Regions from separate parts of the Agromyces litoreus genome, predicted to be linked through region 3. Evidence: predicted binding sites of a transcription regulator. Region 3 holds the regulator's gene; each other region holds the start of a gene.

Region 1 (9,718 bases), on a different contig from region 3:
AAGAAGCCCTGGTCGCTCGCGTACATGAGCAGGGTGTCGTCGAACTCGCCGCGCTCGCGCAGGCGGTCGATGACCCGGCCCACGTTGTCGTCGACCGAGGCGACGCAGGCGAGGTAGTCCTCCATGAACCGCTGGTACTTCCAGAGCGCGAGCTCCTCGTACGACAGCCCCTCGGGCGGCGCGACCTTGAGGTCCTCCTCGTTCAGGTTCTCCGCGAGGCGCACGAGCGCGCGCCGCGTCGACGACGAACGGGTGTCGTAGTCGTCCCAGAACGTCGAGGGCACGGGGACGCGGTCGCGGAAGCGCTCGGCGTCCTCGGGCTTCGGCTCCCACGGCCGGTGGGGGGCCTTGTGGTAGATCAGCACGCACCACGGGTCGTCGCCCTCGAGCGAGTCGAGCCAGTCGAGCGCGAGGTCGGTGATGCGGTCGGTCGCGTAGCCCTCGACGATGCGCTCCCCCTCGGCCGAGCGGAACAGCGGGTCCCAGTACTCCCCCTGGCCGTCGTGGCCCACGAGGATGTCCCAGTAGTCGAAGCCCTGCGGCGTCGACCCCTCGTGCTCGCCCATGTGCCACTTGCCGACCATCGCCGTGCGGTAGCCCGCGGCCCTCAGCTGCGAGACGAAGGTCGGCTGGCTCGCGTCGATGGGCGTCACGAGCGTCGAGACGCCGTTGACGTGGCTGTAGGTGCCGGTGAGGATCGAGGCGCGGCTCGGCGAGCAGAGCGCGTTCGTGGCGAAGCAGTTGTCGAAGCGCCATCCGTGCTCCGCGATCTCGTCGATGCGCGGCGTCGCGTTCAGCACCGACCCGTAGGCGCCGATCGCCTGCGACCCGTGGTCGTCGGTCAGGATCATGACCACGTTCGGACGGCGCCCGGACATCAGGCGGTCCTCCGCTCGGGCTCGACCGCCTGGTACGTCGTCTCGTCGAGCCCGCTCTGCGTCGGGTCGTAGTCGACCTCGCCGACGTCGTACATCGTCGTCATCCAGTGGTAGAAGTTGTCGCCGCGGTCGCGGAGCAGCCCGTAGAGGCGCTGCATCATCGTGTTCCGGACCGGGCTCATCTCGGGGTGCTCGTAGACGTTCCGCAGTTCGTCGGGGTCGCGTTCGAGGTCGTACAGCTCGTTGACCGAGTCGGGGTTCACGACGAGCTTGTACCGGTCGTTGCGGAGCATCCGCTGCGGGTACGGGAAGTGGTGGCCGTGGAACTCGCACACGATGTCGTCGGCCCATTCGGGGTGCTCGCCCGCGGCGAGCGGCACCAGGCTGCGGGAGTCGACGGCCGGCGCCGGGTCGATGCCGGCGAGCTCGAGGATCGTCGCCGTGCAGTCGAGCAGGCTGACGAACTCGGTGCGGACCTGACCGGCGGGGCCGCCGGGGATCCGGAGGATGCCCGGGGTGCGGTAGATGTCCTCGTACATCGCCGGCCCCTTGTCGTGCAGGCGGTGCGACCCGGTGAACTCGCCGTGGTCGCAGGTGAAGAACACGGCGGTGTCGTCCACGAGGCCGAGGCGCTCGACCGCCTCCATGACGCGGCCGATCTGCTCGTCGATGAGGGCGACGTAGCCCCAGTAGACCGCGATGAGCTTGCGCGTCACCTCGATCGGCATGGTGTCGAACGTCCAGTGCGCGCTGTAGTTGCGCTGCACGGGGGGCTTTCCCTCGAAGGTCTCGGCGATCGAGCGGGGCAGCTCGACCTCGGCCGGGTCGAACCGGTCGAAGTACTCGTCGGGGACGATGTACGGCAGGTGCGGTCCGAAGAAGTTGAGCTCGAGGAAGAACGGACGGTCGTCGCGGTCGGCGTCGGCGGCGTAGCGCTCGAGCAGTTCGATGGTGCGCGTCGCCAGGTAGTACTCGAAGGTCGCCTCCACCGGCTGGTGGAGCCGGGCAGCCAGCAGGTTGCCCGGCCCACCGTTCGGCAGGGTGCCGCGGATGCGGTCGCTGATCGCGTACGGCGGCAGGCCGCGCTCCGCCAGGAAGCCGAGGTAGTCCTCGTTCTCGACCGGGTTGTGCCAGCCGGGCAGGTCGGGGCCGTCGAACCCGAAGTCCGCGGCGTCCCTCTCCGTCCCGGCGTGCCACTTGCCCACGAGCCCCGTGTTGTAGCCCTTCTCGCGCAGCGCCTCCACGAAGGTGAAGGTGCCCTCGGCGAGGTCCTCGAGGTAGCCCACGTTGCGCTCGTGGTTGGCGAGCACGCGGTGGCGGAAGGGGGCCTGGCCGGTCAGCAGGCTCGCGCGAGCCGGCGTGCAGATCGCGGTCGGCGTGTACCAGCGGTCGAACCGCGTGCCCGTGCGGGCCAGCTCGTCGAGCACCGGCGTCGCGGCCGTCGCGTTGCCGTACGCCCCGAGCGTGTCCGCCCGGTGCTGGTCGGTCATGAGGAAGAGGATGTTGCTCGGCTTCATGGCTGGACTACTCGCCTGCCTGCACGAACAGGTCGCCGGTGTAGAACGAGGTGTCGACCGCGCTGTCGAGCTTCCCGGAGCCGACGAAGTAGTCGACCATGCCGGTCAGCCACGAGTCGACCGTGCCGTCCTCGGTGAGGGTGTCGAGCTCGTCGAGCGAGAGCACCTTGTTGTTCGCGGCGTCCGCGGCCACGGCGTCCTCGTCGAGCGCGTTGTACGCGGCGGTGAGGGCGATGGCCTCGTCGGGGTTCTCGTAGCGGAACGTGATGGCGTCGCGCAGCGCCTTCAGCACGCGCTCGACCTTCTCGGGCTCGTTCTCGACGACGTCGTTGCCGGCGACGAAGGCGGTCGGGAACGCGACCGTGTCCTCGAAGTCGGAGTTCTGGGCGATCTCGACGAGGTCGGGCACCTGCTCCTTGACGGTCGCGAGGGCGGGGTACCAGAACCCGGCGCCGTCGACCTGGCCCGAGGCCAGCGCCGAGACGATCGCCGACGGCTCCATCGGCACCAGCTCGACGTCGTCCTTGGTCATGCCCGCCTCGTCGAGCGCGAGCGTGAGGATCATGTCGCCCGAGGTGCCCTCGGGAACGGCGACGGTCTTGCCGCGCAGGTCCTCCATCGACTCGATGCCCGGCTGGCCGACGACGCGGTCGGACTGGCCGAGGGTGTTCATCGCGACGATCTTCGCCTCGCCGGTCGCCGGCAGCCAGAAGGCGCCCGGCCCGATGTAGCCGAAGTCGAGGTCGCCCGTGCCGAGCGCCTGGATCTGCAGCGGGCCGTTGGTGAACGACGGCGTCTCGACCTCGAGGCCGTACTTCGCCCAGTAGCCCTGGTCGGCGGCGACGGCCAGCAGGCTCGTGCCGTTGAAGTCGGGGATGTACCCGAAGTTCACCTTCAGGACGTCGTCGTACTCGCTGTCCGCGGCGGCCGAGGCGCCACCGCCGGAGTCGGCGGCGCATCCGGTGGCGAGGAGGGCGACGGCGGCGCCGACGGCGGCCGCGCCGAGGAGCTTCCTGGAGAATCGCATGGCTGTGCTTCCCTTCATCGGGGTTCGGTGATTTCGGTGCTGGGTGGGTGATGGACGGAACGGCGCCGCGTCAGTGCGACGCGCCCCCGGCGACGACGCCGGGCTCCTGGTGGTACACCGCGTGCCAGACGCGGTTGCGCAGTTCCCCGAACTCGGGGCTCAGGCGCACGTCCTCCGTACGGGGGTACGGCAGGTCGACGTCGATGACCTCGTAGATCCGGCCGGGCCGGGCGGCCATGACGACCACCCGGTTGGCGAGGAACACGGCCTCGTCGACGTCGTGCGTGATGAACATGACCGTCCGCTTCTCGCGGCTCCACGTGTCGAGCAGCTGCTCCTGCAGCTTCACGCGCGTGAGGGCGTCGAGGGCGCCGAACGGTTCGTCCATCAGCAGGATCGAGGGGTCGACGGCGTAGGCGCGGGCGATGGCGCACCGCTGCTTCATGCCGCCGGAGAGCATCTTCGGGAGGGCGTCGGCGAACTGCTGCAGCCCGACCATCTCGATGAAGTGGTCGGCACGCTCGCGGCGCTGCGCCTTCGGCACGCCGTTCACCTTGAGCCCGAACTCCACGTTCCTGCGGACCGAGAGCCACGGGAACAGGGCGTACTGCTGGAAGATGACGCCGCGCTCGGGGCCGGGCCCGGAGACCGCGCGTCCGTCGACCAGCGCCTCGCCCGAGGTGGGCGTCTCGAGGCCGGCGAGCACGTTCATGAGGGTCGACTTGCCGCAGCCCGAGGGTCCGACGACGGTGACGAACTCGTTGTCGGCGATGTCGATCGAGACGCGGTCGAGGGCGGTGAACTCCTCGCCCTTCAGCGGGAAGGTCTTGGTGACGTCGCGGACGGAGATCTTGGCGTCGGTGGTCGTGGTGGTCATCGTCGTTCCTGCCATCCGGTCAGCTTGGTCTCGGCGAAGAGGAGCAGGCGGTCCATGACCAGGCCGAGGATGCCGATCAGGACGATGCCCACGAAGATGGTCGCCAGGTCGTAGTAGATCTGCGCCTCCTGCATCCGTCGCCCGAGGCCGGCCTGCGCGGCCAGCAGCTCGGCGGCGACGAGCGTGGCCCACGCGGAGCCGAGGCCGACGCGCATCCCGACGAGGATGAACGGGGTCGACGCGGGGACCACCACGCGGGCGAAGATCGTGCCGTCCTTCGCACCGAGCACGCGAGCCGCGTTGATCAGCGTGCGGTCGACGCTCACCACGCCCTGGTACGTCGAGATGACGCAGGCGAGGAAGGCCGCGAGGAAGATCACGACGACCTTCGGGATCTCGCCGATGCCGAGCAGCACGAGCACGAGCGGCAGCAGCGCGAGCGGCGGGATGGTGCGGAAGAACTGGATCCACGGTTCGAAGAGCCCTCGGGCGACCGTGTACCAGCCCATGAGGAATCCGACGGGGATGGCCGCGGCCGAGCCGAGCAGGAAGCCGGCGAGCACGCGGCCGAGGCTCGCGAGGATGTCCTCCTGGAGGATGCCGGCGTTCCAGAGCTGGACCGCCTTCTGCACGACCTCGGGCGGCGTCGGCAGCTGGAAGCCGTTCAGCGCGAGCAGCCACCAGATCGCGATGCCGCCGATGATCGAGACGGCGTTGAGGAGGAGGAGCTTGGCGCGGGTGCCGAGCTTGCGGCGCGTGCGCCGCCCGGCCGGACGCGGCCCGTCGGCGGGCAGGTTCTCGTGGACGGCGGTCGAGGTCATCGTGAAGGGCTGGATGTCCGCGCGGGACGGCGCGTTCCGTGGGTGCACCTGGGTCATGGCCGACCCCCGGCGCCGAGGCGGGATGAGGCGTTCACAGTGCGCTCCTTTGCTGCGGTGCGAGTTCGGCGGATGCCGCGGGGTCGGGGTATCCGGCGAGGAGTGGGGACTGGTGGAAGATCGCGGCGATGGCGCCGAGCGCGCCGTCGCTGTCGCGCAGCTGCGCCGGGCGCAGGATGTGCGGCTGGTCGGAGGGGATCGAGTAGAGCTCGTAGCGCAGGGTGGCGGCGGCCTGCTCGACGAGCACGGGCGCGATGCGCACGATCTCGCCGCCGATGACGACCTCGCGGGGGTTCAGCGTCATGGCCGCGGCGCCGAGCACCCGACCGACCGTCGTGCCGACCTCGCGCAGCACGGCGTCGACGGCGGGGTCGCCCTTCGCCACCGCCCCGGCCAGGTCGGCGAGGGTGTCGACGTCGGCGCCCGCGGCGCGGCAGGCGCGGAGGATGGCGGGGACCGAGGCGATGGTCTCGAGGCATCCGCGCTTGCCGCAGCGGCACGGGGCGCCCGCGGCGTCGGCGGTCACGTGCCCGAGCTCGCCCGCGAACCCGCGCGACCCGGTGACGAGCCGTCCGTTGACGACGAGTCCGCCGCCGACGCCGTCGGAGAGCCGGACGTAGATGAGGTTGTCCACCGCGTCCGGCCGGTTGATCGCCTCGGCGAGCGCAGCGAGCCGGGTGTTGTTGTCGACGACGACCGGGGCGCCGAACCGCTCGGCGAAGGCCGCGTCGACGCCGTCGGGCGCGAGCTGCTTCTTCCAGCCGACCGCGGGGATGCCGGGGCGGGCGCCGTTGTAGGGACCGGGCACGCCGATGCCGATCGACTGCAGGGCGCCGAAGTGCACCCCGGCGTCGCGGCCGACGCGGTCGATGAGCTCGAACGCGAGGTCGAGCCGGTCGGCCCAGGCGGTGTCGTCGTCGTAGCGCTCGACGCCCTGGGCGATGACCTCGTGCGCGGCGTCCGCGACGGCGACGTGCACGCGGCGGTGGCCGAAGTCGACGCCGAGGAACTGCCCGGACCCGGGGTCGAGCGCGAGCCGCTCGGCGGGGCGTCCACTGCCGGCGCGGGTCGCGGCATCCGTGTCGGCGACGATGATCGCGCCCCGCTGCAGCAGGCTCGCGGTGATCTCGGAGAGCGTGGTCCGGCTGAGCCCGATCCGCTTGGCGAGCTCGCCGCGGCTCATCGCGCCGTGGGTGCGGAGGGCGGCGAGCACGCGCTCCTCGTGGGTCCTCCTCACGAGGGCGTGGACTCCGGTCGTCGTCGACATGCCAGCAAGGTTCGCAACCTCGAATTTTTCCGTCAACACCCCGACAGAAAAACTTCTCGGATCGACCAGATCCCGGGCAGAACGGATGGCGCGCTCCGCCCGGCAACGGGGCGACCCGCGTCCCGGAACGCACGAAGCGGGGCGGATGCCTCGCATCCGCCCCGCTTCTGATGGGTCTCGGTCCGCCGCGCGCGACCGGGTCGGCCGGGCGGCGGCGCCGGATCAGCTGCCGCTCGCGACTTCCTTCGGCTCCTCGGCGCTCGAGCGCACCTCGACCTTGCGCGGCTTGGCGCGCTCGGAGACGGGGATGATCACGCTGAGCACGCCGTTGTCGTAGTGCGCGCTGATGCCGGCGGTGTCGATGCCGTCGCCGACGGTGAGCTGGCGCAGGAACGAGCCGCTCGGCCGCTCGTGCGCGAGCCACTGCACGTCGTCGTTGCGCAGCGTGCGCTCGGCGCGGATGGTGAGCAGCTGGCCGTCGACGTCGATGTCGATCGAGCCGGGGTCGACCCCGGGCAGGTCGGCGGACAGGACGTAGTGGTCGCCGTCGCGGTGCAGGTCGATCGGCATCATCCGCGGGCCCTGTCGCGTGTCGACGAGGCTGGCCGCGAGGCGGTCGAGGTCGCGGAACGGATCCCAGGTCATGGCCATGAGCGTCTCCTCTCGATGGAGTTCCAGAGTTGAGTCACCTTGACTCACGTTGAGTTCAGGTTAGCACTCTCGACACGAGAGTGCCAGCGTCGAACGGCCTCGGATCGGCACGTTGGCGGGCTGTTCGCCGAGGGCGAAGCGCCCGTCCAGGCACTCTCTGACTAGAGTCAGAGATATGGACGCCATCGCCAGGGTGCGCAGCTTCAACCGCACGGTCACCGAGCGCATCGGCGCGCTCGACGACGGCTACCTCGCCCGCGGGCGACCGCTCGGGCAGTCGCGACTCCTGTGGGAGATCGGCGACGACGGAGCCGAACTGCGCGACCTGCGCGACCGCCTCGACCTCGACTCGGGGTACCTCAGCCGGCAGCTGCGCGCGCTCGAGGCCGACGGGCTCGTGCGCGTCGAGCCCTCGCTCGACGACTCGCGCGTGCGCGTCGTGCGCCTCACCGACCGCGGCCGCGCCGAGCGCGGCGAGCTCGACCGGCTCTCCGACGCGCTCGTCGGCGGCATCCTCGACCCCCTCACCGACCGGCAGCGCACGCGCCTGCTCGAGGCGATGGACGAGGTGCGCCGACTCATGACCGCCTCGGCGATCGAGGTGCGCGTCGTCGGCCCGGCCGAGCCCGCCGCCCGCGCCAGCGTCGCCGCGTACTACGCCGAGCTCGCCGAACGGTTCGACCTCGGGTTCGACCCCGCCGTGACCCGGCAGACGCCCGACGACGGGTTCACCGAGCCGCGCGGCATATTCCTCGTCGCGTTCCTGCACGGCGAGCCGGTCGGCTGCGTCGGGCTCAAGCTGCACCCTGCGGCGCCCGCGGAGATCAAGCGCATGTGGGTCTCGCGCGAGGTGCGCGGGCTCGGGCTCGGCGGCCGGCTGCTCCGCGAGGTCGAGGCCGCCGCGCGGCGGCTCGGCGCGCGCGTCGTGCGGCTCGACACGAACCGGTCGCTCACCGAGGCGATCGCGATGTACCGCGCGCACGGGTACGACGAGATCGCCGACTTCAACGGCGAGCCGTACGCCGACTTCTGGTTCGAGAAGCGGCTCGGCTGAGGCGTCGCGAGCGCGAGCGAGGGCGCGAGGTCCGGCGCGGGCGCCTCGCTCGCGGTCCGCGGCCGTTCGCGAGAGGATCGCGGCATGGCCGGCGACGCGCACGGGCGACTCGCGGCGGCGATCAGGGCGATGCCGCTCGTCGACCACCACGTGCACGGCCTCCTCGCCGATCCGACCGACGCCGAGCTCGTCGGCGCGCTGAGCCAGGCCGCGCAGCCGAGCCCGGCCGACGCGTTCGACAGCCAGCAGGGGTTCGCGCTCCGCCGGCACTGCGCTCCCCTGCTGGGGCTCGACCCGTTCGCGCCGGCCGACGACTACCTCGCGCGCCGCCGCGAGCTCGGCGCCGACGAGGTCGCCCGTCGGCTGCTGGGCGCCTCGGGCATCGCCGCGTACCTCGTCGACGACGGCTTCCGCCCCGACCGGCTCATGCCCGACGAGCGGATGGCGCGGCTCGCCGCCGCCCCGACGTTCCGCATCGCCCGGCTCGAGCGCCTCGCCGAGGGCGTCATGGCCGAGAGCTCGTCGGGCGCGGACTTCGTCGCGCGGCTGACGCCCGCGCTCGAGCGCGCGGCGGAGGCCGCGGTCGGATTCAAGACGATCGCCGCGCACCGGTGCGGTCTCGACCTCGACCCCGAGCGACCGAGCGCCGCGGACGTGCTCGCGGCGGCGACCGCCTGGCATGCGCGCACCCGAGACGACGCGCCCCGCCTCGCCGAGCCCACGATCATCCGCCACCTCATCTGGTGGACGCTCGAGCACGGCCGCGTGCTGCAGGTGCACGCCGGGTTCGGCGACGCCGACCTCGTGCTCGAGCAGGCGAATCCCGCCCGGATGCAGGCGCTCGTGGCCGCGACGGCCGGCACCGGCGGGCGCATCGCGTTCCTGCACTGCCACCCGTACGTGCGCGAGGCGAGCTGGATGGCGCACGTGTTCCCGCACGTCGTCCTCGACGTCGGGCTCGCGGTCGGGTTCCTCGGCGCGAACGCCGACACCGTCGTGCGCGAGGCGTTCGACCTGGCGCCGTTCTCGCGCGTGCTGTTCTCGACCGACGCGTGGGGCGTGCCGGAGCGCGTGCTGCTCGGCGCGCGGCTCTGGCGGGATGCCGCGGCTCGCGTGCTCGCGGGCTACGTCGACGAGCACGGCTGGCCCGAGGCCGAGGCGGTGCGCGTCGCCGAGGGCGTGGCGTGGCGGAACGCCGAGGCGCTCTACGGCCGGACGTTCGTCACGGGATGATCCGATCGGCTCGAGCTCGGAGGACCGGCGGAGCCGTCGGACTACTGACCGCCGCCCATGTCGCCGCCACCGCCGCCGTCGAACCCGCCACCGCCGTCGAACCCGCCGAGGCCGTCGAACCCGGCGCCGCCCCCGCCGTCGTACGCCACGCCGCCGAATCTCGAGTGGTCCCAGAAGTACCCGCCCCGCAGGTCGGCCTGCCAGTACTGCTCGGTGAGCGGCACACCGAACCGCCCGTCGCCCGAGCCGCCGCCCCCGACGGCGATCGGCTGCACGAGCGCGTCCGACACCACCACAAGGCACGAGGCGACCCGATCGGCCCGGTACCCGTCCACG
Region 2 (9,718 bases), on a different contig from region 3:
CTCGATCGTCGGCTACAACGACATCCCCCTCGTCTCACGCCTGCCGGTGGCCCTCTCGTCGGTGCGGACGCCCTTCGAGCAGATCGCCGCGACGGCGCTCGAGTTGCTGCTGTCGCCCGAGGAGAGGGATCGGGGGATCCGGATGGCGTTGCCGACGCTCATTCCGCGGGCGTCGACGGTGCCACCGGGGCGCTGACGGCCTGGCCGCGGTCGAGGAGCGCAGCTGGTTGAAGCTGACGCTCGATCTCACATATTTCCGATGGCAGGTTCACCACCTTCCCTTCGAAGTCCCCTCGGCGCGGCTCGCCCCACCCACCCCGGCTCCGCCACTAACCAACGAACATCATCGACAAGCCGCGCCGTGTGGAACCCGTCGGCGGAGGGGGTGGTGCACCTGCACCGCGAGCGGCATGAGCGTGCGCCCGCGTAGCGTTCGACGTACCGGCCGATGGTGACGATAGGCAGCCGGTGCCAGGTTGCCGTCGTCGATCTGCAGGGGCTTCGTGGCGTGTTCGGCTTCGACTGTTGCACACAGACTCATGTAGCAGGCCATCAATGCGAGAGTGAGCTCGATGTCCAGTCGAGGCGTTACCTCGGCGCACGGCCATGCTTGCATAGGTGGTCGGGTAGAGACTTAGATCAGCGCCGATGAGTTCGACCTAGGTTCGCGTTCTCTGCCTTTTCGAGATTCGTGGCTTGGTTGAGGTTCTTGGCATCCGCGAGGTTTACCAGTGTTAGGTCAGCACCATCGAAGTCGGCACTCGCGATATTCGCTGCCGTCACGTCACTCTGGAGAAGCCTCGCACCGCGTAGTGAAGTTCGCGCGAGATTGGCATTCGCAAAGTTCGCGCGTAACAGTCTTGATTGTGTGAGCACAGCTTCAGCCAGATTTGCACCGGTGAAATTTGCATCCGCTAGGTCTGCACCGATGAGGTCGCATTTCCGAAGCATCGCATCAGAGAAGTTCGCGCCCGAGGCCTCGACTCCTGCAAGGGAGGACCCACTTAGGTCGACTCCTTCGAGATTGCAGCCCGTTAGGCGAGCGTCTCGTAGGAAGGAGCCGGCGAGGCGAGCACCGCGAAGATCTGCGTTCGATAGATCCAATCCGGCGACGCGAGCACGCTGGAGCACTGATAGTGCGGCGGCAACATCGGTGGGAAACTCGGTTCGACTTCGTTTGCGGCGCGAGTGAACGCGAATGAACGCGCAAAGCACCTCCCAGACGATCTCACCATCAGGTTCAGAGTCGCGGGCGAGTCGCTCCAGCGCGTAGATGCCGCCGAGCCGAACATCGAGGCTGGTGTCCCCTATTTGCGCCACAGCCGCTGTGTAGCGATTCGTTCGATTTTCATCGCGAAGGAGTGCATGCTCGGTTTCGCTAAGTCTCTGCCGACGATGCGTGTAGATAACGCCGATGACGGCGATGATGCCTCCGAGCATCCAAAGCACGGACCGCCGCTCGTCTGATACACGAACGGCCCATTCGTCGCCGGACGGGACTTCCTTGCTGCCGGCGAATGCGCCCGCGGCAAGCCAAGTCGGAAGGACAGCCACCGCCAAGGCCACTGCAAGGACAGCTGCGATGCCGACTAGGACCCACGTCGCCCACTTGTGTGGCGATTCATTGCGAACGTCGTACGCCATGATGGGACCGTATACTCCGAGGCTCAACTCGAGATCGAGATCTGGCCGTGTGGGCCCAATCGAAGTGGATCTGAGGTCCGCGTCGGCGCGTTCGTGACCGCGGTGCGAGGCCCGCTGGTCGATGTGCTGCCGCCGCTGCGGGCGGAGCTGCGGATGCCGATGCGCGGGAGTGTTGGGCGGACTGCTGCGGCAAGGTTGCGAGCTCGCTTGCCGGCCTCGCATCAACCGGGCGGCATCTCGCGCCTAGCCAGCGCAGATGGTCTGAGTGAAACCCTGATCCGGGACTCGACGATATGTCGACGACACATCGTCAGGTTGCCCAGAGGCAGGGTTCGGTACGTCTGCTCACTACCGGTACGCAATCGGACCTTTGTTGGGCATCAGGTTGTCTGTGGCCCGCGATATGGTTCGAGTGAGGGGGTGCCGATGCCGATTATCAGCTTTAGCTTGCCGATGTGGGACGGTCGAGGCGACAGGCTTGCCAACTACGAGATCTCGACGTTCCGGAATCGGCCGGCTCTGTTCGTAAGTTGCCCACCCTGGATCGCATCGCAGATCGACGCAATGTTGGGGGCGGATTGTGAGCGATGCGAGTTACCACGATCGTTCGCCGATGAATTCACCGACGGCTGGCTGTTCGATGTTGAGATCCCCGACGGTCTTGAGGACGCACTGGAGATGCTCTCTACGGTGCTGAGCATTCCTGCTCCGGATCACGTCGATGTCGCCATCACCCTCGACCTGTACAACAGGCCCGACGATGACGGAGACCTTCAGCGGACCACGCCGGGATATTGGATCTGGACGACGAAACACGCAACCGAACCGACGTGGAGCAACTCCCGCAACTCGCGGCGTCTCATGATCGCAGCGCTGGTCAGGGTCATCATCGAGCACCCTCTGTTGGCGAACGCCACGGCAATCGTCACCGCCCCCGGGCACGAAGCGGATGGGAACAGCTTTGCCGAAGTTCTCGCGAGGGAGGTGGCTTCGAGGGTCGGGATCCCGTTCGTCGAGACTACCTCGCCTGGCCCCAGGCCCCCGCAGAAGGAGTCTCCTCAGGACCTCACGAACGAGTTTACTGTTCAGGGCGAGTTGTCGGGGGATGTCATTGTCTTGGACGACGTGTACCACACTGGAGGCAGCGCGTCAGGCGCAGCGGCGGCGGCAAGGCGGGCGGGCGCCGAGCGTGTGTTTTCTCTAACTGTGGCAAGGACGATCAGGTGGTGACGTTGCAAGCACTTGACGGGCTCGAGCGTGCGCTTGGCGCTTTCGCGTCGCTTCGGACGCCAAGCCGGATCACCTCGGCCCTGCGAGCGGGTGAACCCGCTGCCCTCGACGAGGCATTCGCCTCACTGTCGGACTCAACCCGCTACGAGGTAGAGCGCAAGGCCCAAGAGTTACGTCAACAAGGCATCGGCGTCGTCATCTTCGGTGACCCCGATTTCCCGGAGAGCCTTGTGAGCCAAGGTCGCCCACTTATGCCGATCGTGTTCTTCAAGGGCAACAAGTCTCTGCTCTACGCGGACGGCGTGGGTATTTGCGGTTCCAGGAACGTCAGCGCACGAGGCCTCGAAGCCGCAGACAAGTGCGGAGTCACCGTGAGCAGAAAGGGCCTTACGGTCGTGTCCGGCTACGCGAAGGGAGTGGACACCGCCACGCACCTTGCTGCGCTTCGCAATGGCGGAAATACCGTCATCGTGCTCGCGGAAGGCTTTGATCACTTCCGCGTGAAGCGAGCGTTCGCCGCGGATTTTGACTCCGAACGTACTTTGGTGCTATCGCAGTTCGCGCCAAGTCAAACCTGGCAAGCCCACGCAGCGATGGCTCGGAATGCAATCATCTATGGACTTTCGAAGGCCCTGCTAGTAATTGAGGCCGGTGAGCGAGGCGGGACACTTGCTGCTGGTCAGGGCGCTCTGAAGCTTGGTCGCACCGTGCTGGTGGTCGACTTTGGCGAACTAACGCCGGTAGGCAACAAGCTCCTGCTGAGCGAAGGCGCAGTCCCTATTGGGACCACCGGCAGCCTAATCGATGCTCTTGACTCGACACCGCGGAATCCGCAATCGATCGAGCCGCCCGCACTCTTCTAACCGCTTCGACGCCCAGTTCTCTCCGCGCACTTGCAGAGATGTAGAGCGCTCCTTGGGTGGTTGACGGGTCCCACCGCGCGATTGTCGACCGCCAGTGGCCGGGCTCCCCTGTGCCACCGAGAACGCGCCTATAGCTTCTTGATTCGCCCGTTCGCAGCGTCGTAGAGATCGAAGTTACGGTCGCCGACAATCGAGATCGCTTCGGCAAGCGCAACATCGAGATCAACTTCAACATTCGCGTCATTAACCTCGTACGCACGAAAAGTCGGCGGGCTGGCATTTACGTCGAGCAAGATCATTAGAAAACGTTCGAATTGTTCTTCTCGGCCGGTGGGCTCGGTTCTGCGCGTAAACAGACGAAGCCGAGGAAATGCGTTCTCAAACGTGCTATTTCGACGCGCTGTTCCGTCGCTCTCGGCACCGATGTCGAGAATGAAGAACGCTACGAGTACGGCATACGGGAATCGCCGATGGAGCGTTACCGCTTCTACTAGCATGTCACCACGCCGGTTAGTAAGATTCTTCTGAAAGTTTCCCGACTTGCCATCCTTGAACATGATCGATTTGACGGAGACCGCAAATAGCAGTCCGCTCTCCGGCGTGGCCCATGTCACATCGACCTTCTTAGCGCCGATTCCCCCAGCAATCCGCCGTTCCGAGCCGGACTTGCGTGAACCACCCGGTGTGGAAACTTGAGGGAACGTGTCGGACATTCCTAGATCGCGAAGCTCGGCCGCGAGTGCAAGCGCAACCTCGTCGGAGAGCTGCTGATTGTAGTTCTTCTTCTTCGGCGCACTTGCACTGTCTGGGGGCTTGGGCCCTGCGGCGGCGACAGCGGCCTCAAGCCGCCTCTTAAGCCTGGACGCGGGCACTGGCGCTCCTTGCGTTTCGTCGTGTGGCGAGTCGTACGTACTCGGTCTGTAGCATGCGCACCTGTTCACGCCTGACGCCGATGGCATCCTCGAGGAGCACGCGATCGACTAGGTGGACCGCCTCGAGGAGTCGTCCGGCACGCAGATTGGCCGCTACGCGCGAACGAATCGCCTGCAGTGCCGGTGCTGCAGACACAACCGCTTCGGGCGAAGGGACCGGCAACACGTCGGCTTCGCGAGGCTCAAGCTTGAGGATACCGCCTCCGTATGCCCGTCCGACTGCCTCGGCGCCGACCATTGTCATCGAGTTCAAGGATGCGATCGGGAGCAACCTCTGTCCAAGATCGACCAGTCCGGGCCGGAGATACACGCCGTGAACGCTATTCAAGTGATGCGCATTGGCGCTATTGGTAGTGATACGAGGCGTATCTGCATTCATGTAGGTCAGGATAAGGTGCGCGGGTCGCACAAGAGGCACGCGCCACCATGGTGAGCGAACTCGACACTTATAGGCTTCATGCACGCCAGTCGCCTCGCCGAGTTCGATGTAATGTTGCGCGGCCTTGCTTACGTCTCCCGTGGGGCGGAAGAGTCTAGTGGCTAGGCCGCTATTCCCGAGCTCTCGAAGCGCATGATCAGAGAGAGACAGTCCGCGAAGGTGTGATGAGCCTGGTGGGCTTAGCCTGATGAGTTCTCGATGCGTAAGCCCAAGTTCTTTCGCGCGGCTGGGGGACATGGCGAAGAATCGGTTTGCTCCAGTTACCATTCCGAGGGTCGTGTCGCCCCACTCTTGAAGCTGGTTGAAACGGTGATCGCTGAGAAGGGCGTCGTATACCGAGAGTGCGTCGGGCAAGAGCAGGGACGGCGTCCACTTGTCCTCTGCACGTTTCGGTGACCATTTTGTAGCCGTGGCGAGGTTACTCAAGTCCGCGGCGTTGTGGACTTGATGAATCACCGCGTGATCAGTCGGGCCGTCTTCGTATCCTTCTGCGAGCACGAGCACGACTTCTTCTTGAGCATCCAGAAACACTCGTTCGGTGAACATGACAAGCGTCACCGTCTCGAAACGGTCGAAGAGGAATCTTCTCACTTCGGCCGCATAGTTGACACTCAGAAGCTCGGCAGGGACGACCAGTCCCAAGCGGCCACCTCGCTTGAGGAATAGCGCTGAATGAATGGTGAAGGCAGCCCAACTGCTCGCCAATCCGCTCATTGGGACGCCTGCGCGGAGCGCAGCCTCCTGCGAACGCAAGCGTGCGAGTCCGCTGAAGTCTTGGTAGCGGATGTATGGCGGATTTCCCACGACGGCTGAGTAGCGCGGTTCAGGCGGCAATGTGAAGAAGTCTGCGACAGTGATCGATGGATCGCCCCCATTCTCGCGAACCACGCGTTCGGCCTTGCGAGCGCTTTCGGCGTGTATCTCAACGCCGTCGACCTTCGGCGGGCGAAGGTCATTGGTGGAACCCTGCGCAGCCAGCGAAGCGAGGCGGCGGACTGCGTGTTCGAGGAAAGCGGCTTCGCCACAGGAGGGCTCAAGCACCGCGTCATCGTCGCCTCGGACCGCCCAGTCGACGATGAACTGGGCGACGGATGAGGGCGTGAAGAACGCACCGCGCGCTTTGCGTGCCTCGGTCGTGTCGGTCGCAACGGTCAGATTGGGAGGCACGAGTCCAGTGTGCCAGTGACGACCGACGCGCCACGACGGCGGGCCGGTTCTGCGTCGCATAGCTCAGCAGTATTCGTTTGAATCTGTAGTTGAGCCCGCCCTGAGGGTCACCGATGCAAACGAGCCGGTCGACAACCGATGGCCGAGCCACATCGTCGTGATGGCACGGGAATAGGTGCTGTTCGCATGCGTTGAACTTGAGCGTACCCAACTCAAGTTCCCCAGGAGGACCTAGGTGCCAGACGACTTCAACGAGGCCGGCTCGAGCTCGTTCGACGAGTTCCTGAGCCGCTACCTCGCGGGTGAGCAGGCCAGGCAGGCGCGGTCGATCGACCTCAGCCGGTTCCTGACCTCGCGCACCCAGAGCATCCTGCAGCGTGCCGGACGCTTCGCGCTCGAGCGCGGACAGACCGAGCTCGACGCGCTGCACATCCTGCGCGTCATCGTCGAGGACGAGTCCGTCGCGCAGGCGATCACCCGCGTCGGCGCGTCGCCGGAGCGCATCATCACGGCGACCGAGGCGCGGCTGCCCGCGGCATCCGTCACCGCCGACGCGAACGCGGCGACCATCACCCCGTCGGCCAGCCGCGCGCTGTTCCACGCGTACCAGGTCGCACGCTCGAGCGGGTCGACGTACATCGACCCCGAGCACCTCTTCTTCGCGCTCGTGCTCGGGCAGGACGCCCCCGCCGGGCAGGTGCTCGCGCGCGCCGGCGTGACCGCCGAGGCGCTCGCGGCCGGGCTGGGGGAGCACGTGGCATCCGACCCGACAGCCGGCCCCGAGATGGGCGGCATGCGCGAGCAGTCGGATGCCGCGGCATCCGCCACGCCCATGCTCGACAAGTTCGGCCTCGACCTCACCGAGCGCGCCGCGAACGGCGAGCTCGACCCCGTGATCGGGCGCACCGACGAGATCGAGCAGACCATCGAGATCCTCAGCCGCCGCACGAAGAACAACCCCGTGCTGATCGGCGAGGCCGGCGTCGGCAAGACCGCGATCGTCGAGGGCCTCGCCCGCGCGATCGTCGAGGAGAACGTGCCCGAGGCGCTGCTCGGCAAGCGCGTCGTCGCGCTCGACCTGCCCGCCATGCTCGCCGGCACCCGCTACCGCGGCGACTTCGAGGAGCGCCTCACCAAGACGATGGAGGAGATCGCCGAGCACAAGGGCGAGCTCATCGTCTTCGTCGACGAGGTGCACTCGGTCGTCGGCGCCGGCGGCGCCGGTGAGGGCATGGACGCGGGCAACATCCTGAAGCCACGCCTCGCCCGCGGCGAGCTGCACCTCGTGGGCGCGACCACGCTCAAGGAGTACCGCACCATCGAGAAGGACCCCGCGCTCGAGCGCCGGTTCCAGCCGGTGAAGGTCGGCGAGCCCTCGATCGAGGACGCCGTGCTCATCATGCAGGGCCTCCGCCCCGCGTACGAGGAGCACCACGGCGTCACCTACACCGACGACGCGCTGCGCGCCGCCGTCGAGCTCTCCGCGCGGTACCTCACCGACCGCGTGCTGCCCGACAAGGCCATCGACCTCATCGACCAGGCCGGTGCGCGCCTGCGCCTGAAGCTGGGCGTGAAGGTGGATGTCTCGGGGCTCATCGCCCGCCTCGCCGACCTGGAGGCCGACAAGAACGCGGCCGTCCGCGCCGAGCACTACGAGGAGGCGTCGCGCATCCGCGACGAGATCGAGAAGGTGCAGGAGCGGCTCGACGAGGCGACGGAGAAGGCGGCCGCGCAGGGTCGTGCCGTGGCATCCGCTGCGTCTTCGGCGGATGGCGCGGCCGCGACCTCGACCGTCATCGACGAGGCGCAGATCGCCGCCGTGATCTCGCGCGCCACCGGCATCCCGGTCAATCGGGTCACCGAGGGCGAGCGCGAGCGCCTCGCGAACCTCGAGGGCGAGCTGCACGCCCGGGTCATCGGGCAGGACGACGCGGTCACCGCTGTCGCCCGCTCGGTGCGGCGCAACCGCACCGGCATGGGCGACGCGAAGCGGCCGGTGGGCTCGTTCCTGTTCCTCGGGCCGACCGGCGTCGGCAAGACCGAGCTGGCGCGTGCGCTGGCGTCGTCGCTGTTCGACGACGAGGGCGCGATCATCCGCTTCGACATGAGCGAGTTCGGCGAGCGGCACACGGTGTCGCGGCTGGTCGGCGCCCCTCCCGGCTATGTCGGCTACGACGAGGCCGGGCAGCTCACGGAGCGCGTACGGCGCAACCCGTACTCGATCGTGCTGTTCGACGAGATCGAGAAGGCGCACCCCGACGTGTTCAACCTGCTGCTGCAGGTGCTCGACGACGGACGCCTGACCGACGGCCAGGGTCGCACGGTCGACTTCCGCAACACGGTGGTCATCATGACCTCGAACCTCGGTTCGGAGTTCCTCGCGTCGCGGTCGGGTGCGCTCGGCTTCGTGGCGTCGGCGGATGCTGCGGCCAACGGCTTCTCGTCGATGGATGACGTGCGCCAGCGCGTGATGGGCAAGGTGCGCGAGGCCATGCGGCCCGAGTTCCTGAACCGCATCGACGAGATCGTGCTGTTCCAGAAGCTCTCGTCGGCGGAGATCGCTGAGATCGTGCGCCTGATGCTGGGTGCGACGTCGTCGCGGCTGGCTCCGCGCGAGATCGGCTTCGAGGTGACGGATGCCGCGGTGGCGCTCCTCGCGGAGCGCGGCTACGAGCCCGAGTACGGTGCTCGCCCGCTGCGTCGCCTGATCCAGCGCGAGATCGACGACCGCATCGCCGACCTCTTCGTCACCGGCGCCCTCGGCGACGGCGAGGCGGTGCGGGTGGATGCCGCCGACGGCGAGTTCGTCGTGGCATCCGTGCCGAACGCGACGGTCGATCTGGCCCCCGCGGCCTGAGCCGGCGACCGGCTCCCGTCTGGACGGTTGTTGCGGGTGCGGCGTCGCCGACACCCGCGACAACCGTCGTCACACGCGGGCGGGCCGCTGTTCGGACGGAACTGGTCGTGCGGCATCCGATCGCGGCGACGAAACGCGTCCGATCGGCCGCGCGCGGACCCGGCATCCCATGTGGGTGCCGGGCCGGCGCGCATCGGTCAGGAATCGAGAAGCCGCCGACGGCCGCCGTGCGTAGCGTCGACGGCATGGACACCGAGACGAAGACCATCACCACCATCGACGCGATCACGCTCGAGGGCGCCGACCCCGAAGGTGCCGCGCGGTTCATCCGTGAGGCGTTCGACCTCGACGGGCGGGTGCGCACCGCAGGCACGGATGCCTCGAGCGACGGATTCCGCGGGTACACCCTGTCGCTCGTCGCACCGCAGCCCGGCAATGTCACCGCGCTCTTCGACGCGGCGGTCGCCGCTGGCGCCGACATCCTGAAGCCGCTCACGAAGTCACTCTGGGGTTTCGGCGGGACCGTCCAGGCGCCGGATGGCGCGATCTGGAACCTCGCCACGTCGAACAAGAAGGACTCGGCGCC
Region 3 (9,718 bases):
CGACGATCGGACGCCGCGTCGACGACCTCGTCGCCGCTGGCCGGATCCAGGTCCTCGACCGCTTCGAGATCGTCCGGCTCGGCCGCGCGGGGAACGGCGCCGTCCGCGTCGTCGGGGCTCGGGCGGGCGACGTCGTGGAGCACGAGGCCGACGTCCTCGTCAACGCGACGGGCTTCCGGCCGGAGCTCGAGATGCTCCGGGAGATCCGGCTCGAGCTCGACGACGTGGTCGAGGCTCCGCGGCGGCTCGCGCCGCTGATCGATCCCAACGTGCACACCTGCGGCACGGTCGAGGCCCACGGCTTCGCCGAGCTCCGCCAGCCGGAGGACGGGTTCTTCATCGCGGGCATGAAGAGCTACGGCCGGGCGCCGACGTTCCTGCTCGCGACGGGGTACGAGCAGGTGCGATCGATCGCGGCCTGGCTGGCCGGCGACGTCGCCGCGGCGACGGACGTGCGACTGGAGCTTCCGGCGACCGGCGTGTGCTCGACCGGACTCGCCGCCGACGAGGCGGAGGCCGCGGATGCGGGATGCGGCGGCACGGCACTCGCTCCGGCCGCGACCGGCATCGCGACCGCCGCCGGGTGCTGCGGATGACGAGCCGCTGACCCATGACGGCCCGGCCGACCGAGCCGGCCGATCCGCCGTGCGATGAGGGCGCGACGGTCGTCGCATAGACTCGCGTCTATGGACACGGGCGGAGCGGATGCCGCGACGGGCGGCCTCTCGCTCATCGCCGAGCCGACGCGAGCGCGCATGCTCGCCCTCATCCTCGCGAGCCCCGATCGCCGTGCGACGGTGACCGCGCTCGCCGAGGAGCTCGGCCTGCGACAGCCGACCGTGTCGCACCACGCGAAGCTGCTGCTCGACGACGGCGTGCTCGAGCGGATCCCCGAGGGCCGTCGGGCCTGGTACTCGGTGACGCCGGGTGCCCTCGAGCGGGTGCGCGGCCTGCTCGGAGCGCAGGTCCCCGCGACCGCTCCGGACGAGGACCTGATCGAGCGCATCGTCGACGACCTCGCGGGGCGATTCGCCGGCACGTTCGGTCGCGAGACGGTCGAACGCTACGTCCGCGAGAGCCTCGAGCTCGTCGCCGCCCACGCGGGGACATCGGCGCGCGTCGCCTCGCGGGCGGCCGGCTTCGCGGCGGAGCGCCTGGCCGCCCTCGCCGCCCAGCGCTCCGGGGGCGACGGCACGCCACCGGAGGTGCTGTTCGTGTGCGTCCAGAACGCCGGTCGCTCGCAGATGGCGTCCGCGATCCTCCGACAGCTCGCCGGCGAGCGCGTTCGAGTGCGGACGGCGGGATCCGAACCGGCCTCGGAGGTGAACCCCGCGATCGTCGCGGCGCTCGATGAGATCGGGGTGCCGGTGGGCGGAGAGTTCCCGAAGCCGCTGACCGACGAGGTCGTGCGGGCCGCCGACGTGGTGGTCACGATGGGCTGCGGCGACGCCTGCCCGGTGCACCCGGGGCGACGGTACCTCGACTGGGACCTCGACGACCCCGTCGGCCGCCCCATCGAACAGGTGCGGGCGATCCGGGACGACATCGACCGGCGCGTGCGCGAGCTGCTCCCGACGCTCGCCTGACGGGCGGGACCGCCCATCCGTTCGACATCGCATAGACCGCGATCTATGCTTGGATGAGAGCGCCCCGACGGGCACGCCACCGGAAACGAGGTCACCATGTCCGACACGCCCACCGTCCTGTTCGTCTGCGTCCACAACGCGGGACGCTCGCAGATGGCCGCCGGCTGGCTCCGCGAACTCGGCGGCGACCGGGTCGAGGTCCTGTCGGCCGGCTCGGCCCCGAAGGACGAGATCAACCCCGTGGCCGTGCAGGCCATGGCCGAGGAGGGCGTCGACATCGCGGGCAACACGCCCAAGGTGCTCACGACCGAGGCCGTGCGCGAGTCCGACGTGGTGATCACGATGGGCTGCGGCGACGCCTGCCCGATCTTCCCCGGCAAGCGCTACGAGGACTGGGAGCTCGACGACCCGGCGGGCCAGGGCATCGAGGCCGTCCGCCCCATCCGCGACGAGATCCGGCGCCGCGTCGAGGAGCTGCTCGGCGAGCTCATTCCCGAGGACGCGACCGCCTGACCGGTCGGCGGGGGCCGGACCGGGGGCTGCACGCAGCCCTCGGGTAGCCTGCTCGCACACGCGCGGGCGGGAGGGATCACGTGCGGGTTCGCTGGATCTTCGCCGAGCAACTCGGCTCGCAGTTCGACGACGGCGGGCCGATGCTGCTGGTCGAGGCGCGCGCCGCGTTCGGGCGGCGGCCGATGCACCGGCAGAAGGCGCACCTGATCCTCTCCGCCCTTCGCCATCGGGCGGCGGCGCTCGGCGATCGCGGCGAGTTCCACCGGGTCGAGCGGTTCGGCGACGTGGTCGACGGACGCGACGACCTCGAGGTCATCGCACCCGTCTCGTGGGCCGCTCGCGCGGCCGTCGGTCGACGCGGCATCCCGATGCTGCCCAGCCGCGGGTTCGTCACCTCGGAGGAGGACTTCGCGGCGTGGATGGCCGAGCGCGGCGACCGACGGCCGCGGATGGAGGACTTCTACCGCCGGGTCCGCGAGCGCACCGGCATCCTGATGCGCGGCGACGAGCCCGAAGGCGGCCGGTTCAACCACGACCGGGAGAACCGGCAGCCACCGCCGAAAGGGGCGGTCACCCTCGGCCTGCCGGACCCGTGGTGGCCCGAGGAGGACGACATCGACCGCGAGGTGCGTCGCGACCTGGACCGCTGGCAGGACGAGGGGGTCGTGCAGCTGATCGGCGAGGACGGTCCGCGTCGGTTCGCCGTGACGGAGGCGGAGGCCGAGCGCGCGGTCGCCGACTTCATCGAGACCCGGCTCGGCGACTTCGGCCCCTACGAGGACGCGGTGCTCGCGCACGACTGGCCGATGGCGCACTCGCTGCTCAGCGTGCCGCTGAACCTCGGCCTGCTCGACCCGCTCGGGCTCGCCGAGCGCGTGGCCGCCGAATACGACGCCGGCGACGCGCCGCTGGCGAGCGTCGAGGGGTTCGTCCGACAGGTCGTCGGCTGGCGCGACTGGATGTGGCACCTGTACTGGCACCTCGGACCCGACTACACGGCCTCGCACAACCGGCTCGAGGCGACCCGGCCGGTTCCCCGGCCGTTCGCGACGCTCGACACGACGGGCGTCGACGCCGCCTGCGTGCGACACACGCTCGACGACGTGCGCGAGCGGGGCTGGGCGCACCACATCCAGCGGCTCATGGTGCTCGGGAACTGGGCCCTGCAGCGCGCGGTCGACCCGGCCGAGCTGACCGAGTGGTTCGCCGGGGCGTTCGTCGACGGCACGCCGTGGGTCATGCCCGCCAACGTCGTCGGGATGTCGCAGCACGCCGACGGCGGCCTCGTGGCCACGAAGCCGTACGCCGCGGGCGGGGCGTACCTGAACCGGATGACCGACTACTGCGGCGGCTGCCCGTTCGATCCACGCGTGCGGGTCGGACCGGAGTCGTGCCCGGTCACCGCCGGGTACTGGGCCTTCCTCGACCGGGCCGAACCGCACCTCCGCGGCAACCATCGGATGGCGCAGCCGCTCGCCGGACTCCGGCGGCTCTCCGACCGCGACGCGGTCGCCGCGCAGGAGCGGGCGCGCGACGCCGACAGCGAGGGGTTCGGGCCGGCGCCGTCCTAGCGCGTCGCGCGCGTCCGAGGCGCCCGATCGGACCGGGCAGACTACGTGGATGACGATCTCAGTCCGAGCAGCGACCACGACCGATGCGACCTGGCTCTTCCAGCTCCACGAGGATGCCCACCGGGACCTCGTGGAAGCGGCCTACGGCCCGTGGATCGACGCGCAGCAGCGGGAGTTCTTCCGACCGCTCATCGAGGACCACGAGGTGTTCGTCGTCGAGGCGGAGGGTGCCGCCGTCGGGGCGGTCTACCTCGGTCGACGCGATGCGGACACCTGGCTCGAGCTGATCGAGGTCACGCCCGCTCGTCAGGGCGAGGGGATCGGGGCGGCCGCGTTGCGGTGGGTGGTCGATCGGGCCGCAGGGGACCGGGGCGCCACGCTGCTGCAGGTCCACCGGGTCAATGACGGCGCGAAGCGCCTCTACGAGCGCGAGGGCTTCGCGGAAGTGGGCACGACGGAGACGCATCATCTCCTGCGACACCCGTAGGCGCCCCGCGGGCCACGGATGACCCGCTCGACGGGCGTCAGTCCCGGTCGAGCGGCCGCCAGACCACGATCGCGTTCTCACGCCGCACGCGCGTGCCCGCCTTGAGCGAGACGACCTCGCCCGCCGCGCCCGCGGCGAACACCCGACGACCGGGCCGGTTCAGCATCTCGTCGGCGAGCGCGCGCTCGAGCTCGCGGACGCGCTGGCGCAGTTCGTCGACCTCGTTCTCGAGGCCGAGCACGCGGCGGATGCCCTCCAGGCTCACGCCCTCGCTCGAGAGCTGCTGGATCTCGCGGAGCTGCGCGACGTCGCGCATCGAGTACCGGCGCGACTTGCCGGCGGTGCGCTTCGGGGACACGAGTCCCAGGCGGTCGTACTGGCGGAGCGTCTGCGGATGCATGCCCGCGAGCTCGGCGGCCACCGAGATCACGAACAGCGGGCTCTCGCCGTCGACCTGCATCAGCTGCTCCGGGCCTTCGCCAGGAGGTCGTCTCGGGGGTTCTCGTCGGGAAGCTCGGCCGCGAACTCGCGCAGCCGCTCCTCCGCGTCCTTCGAGAGGTGCGCGGGCACCGCGACCTGCACGACCGCGAGCAGGTCGCCCGTACCCTTCTTCGTCTCGACGCCGCGCCCCTTCACCCGCAGCACGCGGCCGCTCGGGGTGCCGGGTGCGACGCGCAGCTTCACAGGGTCGCCGCCGAGCGTGGGCACCTGGATGGTCGCGCCGAGCGCGGCCTCCGCGAAGGTCACGGGCACGTTCACGCGCAGGTTCAGCCCGTCGCGCTCGAACACGGGATGCTTGCGGACCTTGACGGTCAGCACAATGTCGCCGGCCTCGCCGCCGTCGGGCGACGGGTGGCCCTTTCCGCGCAGGCGGATCTTCTGGCCGTCGGCGACGCCGGCCGGCACGTTGACCGTGATCTCGCGGCCCTCGGCGGTCTGCAGGGTGATCCGGTCGCCCTTGGTCGCCGTGATGAAGTCGAGCGTGGTCGACGCCGTGACGTCACGGCCCTTCGTCGGCCCGCCGAAGCCGCGGTAGCCGCCGGTCGGCTGGCCGAATCGACCGCCGCCGAAGAGCCCGCCGAGCAGGTCGTCGTAGTCGCCGCCCTGGCCCCCCTGCCGGTAGGTGTAGCGGGGGCCGCCGCCCTGCTGGCCGAACATGCCGCCGAAGACGTCCTCGAAGCCGCCGGCACCCGCGCCGCCGGGAGCGGTGAAGCGCGCCCCGGAGCCCATGGCCCGGACGGCGTCGTACTCCTTGCGCTCCTCCGGGTCGGAGAGCACGGAGTTCGCCTCGCTGATCTCCTTGAACTTCGCCTCGGCCGCGGCATCCCCGGGGTTCTGGTCGGGGTGGTATTTGCGGGCGAGCTTTCGGTACGCCTTCTTGATGTCGGCGTCGCTGGCGTCCTTCGAGACGCCGAGGATCGCGTAGAAGTCCTTGTCGAACCAATCCTGGCTGGCCATCGGCGCCTCCTCCCTGCTGAATGTACTGGTTGGTGGGCGGCCGGCCCGCGGCATCCCCGTGGGGCGGATGTCGCGAGCCGGCCGGATCCGGCTAGGCCGGGGTCTTGACGACGACCTTCGCGGCGCGCAGCAGCGTGCCGCCGAGCAGGTAGCCCGTCTCGACGACGTCGGCCACGGTGTCGACCTCGACGTCGTCGGAGTGCTGCTGGAAGATCGCCTCGTGGCGCTGCGGGTCGAACGGCTCGCCGACCTCGCCGAACTTGGCGAGGCCGAGCTTCTCGACCGAGGCCCGGAGCTTCGCCGCGATCGTCGCGAACGGGCTGTCGCCCTCGAGGTCTCCGTGCTTCTCGGCACGGTCGAGGTCGTCGAGGACCGGCAGCAGCACGGCCGCGGCGGCGCCGATCGCGCGCTCGCGCTCGATCTCGCGATTCGCCTCGGTGCGCTTGCGGTAGTTGGCGTACTCCGCCGTGACGCGCTTGAGGTCGGCGAGGTGCTCGGCCGACGGGTCCTCGACCTCGGCCTGCGCCGCGTTCAGGATGTCGTCGACGGTCAGCTCGTCGTCCTCGAGGCCGGCGTCCTCCGCCGTCTCGGATGCCGCGGCATCCGTCGCCTCGGCCTCGGGGGCGGACTCGTCGTCCGCCCCGTCGGCCTGCGGCTTGCGAACCTCACCCGTCTCGGGGTCGATCCGCCGCTTGTCCCGGATGATCGGCTCGTCGTGGTTCTGGTTCTCGTCCGTCATGGTTACTTCTTCTCGTCCTCGTCGTCGATGACCTCGGCGTCGACCACGTCCTCGTCGGAGGACTCGGCGCCCTCGGCACCGGACGCGGTCGCGTCCTCACCGGGGTTGGCGCCGGCCGCGGCGTCGGCTGCCTGGCCCTGCGCGTAGATCGCCTCGCCGAGCTTGCCCTGCGACTGCGACAGCGTGTCGAACGCGGACTTCACCGCGTCGTCGTCGTCGCCCGCGAGGGCGGTCTTCAGCGCGTCGACGTCGCCCTGGACCTCCGACTTCACGTCGGCGGGGAGCTTGTCCTCGTTCTCCTTGATGAGCTTGTCGACCGAGTAGGCCAACTGCTCGGCCTGGTTGCGCGTCTCGGCGGACTCGCGGCGCTTCTTGTCCTCGGCCGCGTGCTCCTCGGCGTCGCGGACCATGCGCTCGATGTCGTCCTTCGGGAGCGACGAGCCGCCGGTGATCGTCATCGACTGCTCCTTGCCGGTGCCCTTGTCCTTGGCGGACACGTGCACGATGCCGTTCGCGTCGATGTCGAAGGTGACCTCGATCTGCGGGATGCCGCGGGGCGCAGGAGCGATGCCGGTCAGCTCGAACGTGCCGAGCGGCTTGTTGTCGCGCGTGAACTCGCGCTCGCCCTGGAAGACCTGGATCGCGACCGACGGCTGGTTGTCGTCGGCGGTCGTGAAGGTCTCGCTGCGCTTGGTCGGGATGGCCGTGTTGCGCTCGATGAGCCTGGTCATGATGCCGCCCTTGGTCTCGATGCCGAGGCTCAGGGGGGTGACGTCGATGAGCAGCACGTCCTTGCGCTCGCCGCGGAGGACGCCGGCCTGGAGGGCGGCGCCGACGGCGACGACCTCGTCCGGGTTCACGCCCTTGTTGGGCTCCTTGCCGCCGGTCTCCTTCTTGACGAGCTCGGAGACCGCGGGCATGCGGGTCGAGCCGCCGACCAGGACGACGTGAGCGATGTCCGAGACCTTGATGCCGGCCTCGCGGATGACGTCCTCGAAGGGCTTCTTCGTGCGGTCGAGCAGGTCCGAGGTCATGTTCTCGAACTGCGCGCGCGTGATGGTCTCGTCGAGGTTGGCCGGGCCGTTCTCGGTGAGCGAGAGGTAGGGCAGCTGGATGCTGGTGCTCATCGAGGAGCTCAGCTCCTTCTTGGCCTGCTCCGCGGCCTCCTTCAGGCGCTGGAGGGCGATCTTGTCCTTCGAGACGTCGACGCCGGTCGACTCCTTGAAGCGCTTGATCAGGTGGTCGACGATGCGCTGGTCCCAGTCGTCGCCGCCGAGGCGGTTGTCGCCGGCGGTCGAGCGGACCTGGATCGTCGAGAAGTCGTCGTCCTTGCCCACCTCGAGGAGCGAGACGTCGAAGGTGCCGCCACCGAGGTCGAAGACGAGGATGAGCTCGTCCTCCTTGCCCTTGTCGAGGCCGTAGGCGAGCGCGGCCGCGGTGGGCTCGTTGATGATGCGGAGCACGTTCAGGCCCGCGATCTCGCCGGCCTCCTTCGTGGCCTGGCGCTCGGCGTCGTTGAAGTACGCCGGGACGGTGATGACCGCGTCGGTGACGATGTCGCCGAGGTACTGCTCGGCGTCGCGCTTGAGCTTCTGGAGGATGCGCGCCGAGATCTCCTGCGGCGTGTACTCCTTGCCGTCGATCGCGGCCGACTTCCAGTCGGTGCCCATGTGGCGCTTGACCGACGAGATGGTGCGGTCGACGTTGGTCACGGCCTGGCGCTTGGCGGTCTCGCCGACGAGCACCTCGCCGTCCTTGGTGAACGCGACCACCGACGGGGTGGTCCGGAAGCCCTCGGCGTTCGCGATGACGACGGGCTCGCCGCCCTCGAGGACGCTGACGACCGAGTTCGTGGTGCCGAGGTCGATTCCGACTGCACGTGACATGTGTGTATCTCCTTCTGCCTGAGGGTCTCGCGGACAACGCCCTCCGGCGATCGGCCCGGCGTTCCTCGCCCGCGGCCGAAGTCAGTGATCGGCGAGACTTGAGCCCCGCCGACTCAAGTGTCCGATCCGCCCGAATCGATGTCAAGTCGAGACCGGAGAACTTGAGCGTACTCGGCTCAACTCTCGGCGCACTCCCAGTATTCCCCGCGTCCCCTCGCCGCCCGCACCCCGCACCCCGCACCCCGCACCCCGCACCCCGCACGCGCGAGTGTCCACTGGATGCTGCCCGCACACGCGCGCAGCGACATCCATCGGACACTCGCGGGAGCACGCGTCGGGCAGGCGCGTCCGGGTGAGCGCGCTGACCCGTCCTCCACGAGTGCGACGCCGCGCCCCCACGCATGCAGGCGAGCCGTTCGGCATCGACGTCGGCGACGGAGCCATCACCCTGCGGCGATGCGCGCACGACCGCTTCCGCCTCCACTGCGGTCCGGACCGTTCGCGGTCCACGAGGCGGACGCCCTCGGAGTGCCGCGCGGGCGGCTTCGCGCCGCCGACCTCACGGCGCCGTACCACGGCGTACGAATGGCCGGCGTACCGGGCGACCTCGAGGCGCACTGCCGGGCGGTGGCGAAGCGGATGCCGTCGTCGCAGGTGTTCAGCCACGCGACAGCTGCGGCCCTGTGGGGCCTGCCGCTCCCACGCGGACACGAGCGGCCGCCGCTGCACGTGTCCGCGCTCCACGGACGCGAGCCGCGGTGCGCCGGCGTGATCGGCCATCGCATCGACCCTGCTCGCGTGCGGCCGGCAGTGGTGCGCGGAATGCCGTCGGTGTCCCCGGCCGACGCGTGGTGCCAGCTCGCCGGGTCGCTGTCGCCGGCGGACCTGGTGGCGGCGGGCGACGCGCTCCTCGGCTGGCCCGTGGCGATCATCACGGCCGACGAACTCGATGCGGCGATCGAACGGCACCGCGGCGGCCGGGGAACGCGAGTGCGCGACGCGGCCCGCCGCGACATCCGGCCCGGCGCGGCCTCCCGCCGTGAGTCGCTGCTGCGACTCGCGGTGAGGCGTGCGGGTCTCCCGGAGCCGGAGTGCAACGCCGCGATCCGCCTGCCCGGCGGACGGACGGTGTTCGGCGACCTGGTGTTCCGCGCCGGCCGGGTGCTGCTGGAGTACGACGGCGACCACCACCGCACGGATCCTGCCCAGTTCGCGCGCGACGTCGGCCGCCTCAACGCGCTCGCCGCGGCGGGGTGGATCGTGCTCCGCGTGCGTTCATCCCTCGACACGCCGCGCGTGCTCGACCAGCTCGCCTCGCTGCTCGTCGCCCGCACGTGACCCGGCGGCCACGAGTGTCCAACCGATGCCGGATGTCGCGCCCGGAGGCCGCATCCATTGGACACTCGCCGGGCGGGCGGACGGATGGGGCGCGGGGGTGCGGGGGGGCGCGGCGGTGCGGGCTGCAGGGGGTGTGCGAC

The links. Region 3 encodes HspR, which represses chaperone genes until heat shock. Its sites were predicted from a motif close to AAGTTGAGTCNNNNNGACTCAACTT; they were not measured.
Region 1: a site for HspR is predicted at 7,122-7,146, ahead of ABME01_RS01580 (Hsp20/alpha crystallin family protein). Genes of this name have one in related genera too.
Region 2: a site for HspR is predicted at 6,470-6,494, ahead of ABME01_RS09280 (ATP-dependent Clp protease ATP-binding subunit). Genes of this name have one in related genera too.

What each region holds. Positions count from the first base shown of each region.
Region 1 covers NZ_JBEPKA010000002.1:1,254-10,971, reverse strand. Annotated here, with positions in the region: gene ABME01_RS01610 (sulfatase family protein) at 1-878, opposite strand, end outside; gene ABME01_RS01605 (sulfatase family protein) at 878-2,395, opposite strand; gene ABME01_RS01600 (aliphatic sulfonate ABC transporter substrate-binding protein) at 2,403-3,422, opposite strand; gene ABME01_RS01595 (ABC transporter ATP-binding protein) at 3,493-4,299, opposite strand; gene ABME01_RS01590 (ABC transporter permease) at 4,296-5,177, opposite strand; gene ABME01_RS01585 (ROK family transcriptional regulator) at 5,212-6,444, opposite strand; gene ABME01_RS01580 (Hsp20/alpha crystallin family protein) at 6,667-7,095, opposite strand; gene ABME01_RS01575 (bifunctional helix-turn-helix transcriptional regulator/GNAT family N-acetyltransferase) at 7,271-8,149, shown strand; gene ABME01_RS01570 (amidohydrolase family protein) at 8,234-9,382, shown strand; gene ABME01_RS01565 (hypothetical protein) at 9,424-9,718, opposite strand, start outside.
Region 2 covers NZ_JBEPKA010000010.1:56,025-65,742, reverse strand. Annotated here, with positions in the region: gene ABME01_RS09310 (LacI family DNA-binding transcriptional regulator) at 1-196, shown strand, start outside; gene ABME01_RS09305 (pentapeptide repeat-containing protein) at 640-1,644, opposite strand; gene ABME01_RS09300 (hypothetical protein) at 2,071-2,874, shown strand; gene ABME01_RS09295 (DNA-processing protein DprA) at 2,871-3,737, shown strand; gene ABME01_RS09290 (hypothetical protein) at 3,866-4,609, opposite strand; gene ABME01_RS09285 (N-6 DNA methylase) at 4,590-6,275, opposite strand; gene ABME01_RS09280 (ATP-dependent Clp protease ATP-binding subunit) at 6,511-9,132, shown strand; gene ABME01_RS09275 (VOC family protein) at 9,378-9,718, shown strand, end outside.
Region 3 covers NZ_JBEPKA010000003.1:218,554-228,271, reverse strand. Annotated here, with positions in the region: gene ABME01_RS04100 (FAD-dependent oxidoreductase) at 1-596, shown strand, start outside; gene ABME01_RS04095 (arsenate reductase/protein-tyrosine-phosphatase family protein) at 687-1,586, shown strand; gene ABME01_RS04090 (arsenate reductase ArsC) at 1,683-2,099, shown strand; gene ABME01_RS04085 (cryptochrome/photolyase family protein) at 2,180-3,670, shown strand; gene ABME01_RS04080 (GNAT family N-acetyltransferase) at 3,720-4,157, shown strand; gene ABME01_RS04075 (heat shock protein transcriptional repressor HspR) at 4,195-4,617, opposite strand; gene ABME01_RS04070 (DnaJ C-terminal domain-containing protein) at 4,617-5,615, opposite strand; gene ABME01_RS04065 (nucleotide exchange factor GrpE) at 5,707-6,354, opposite strand; gene dnaK (molecular chaperone DnaK) at 6,357-8,240, opposite strand; gene ABME01_RS04055 (putative endonuclease domain-containing protein) at 8,826-9,578, shown strand.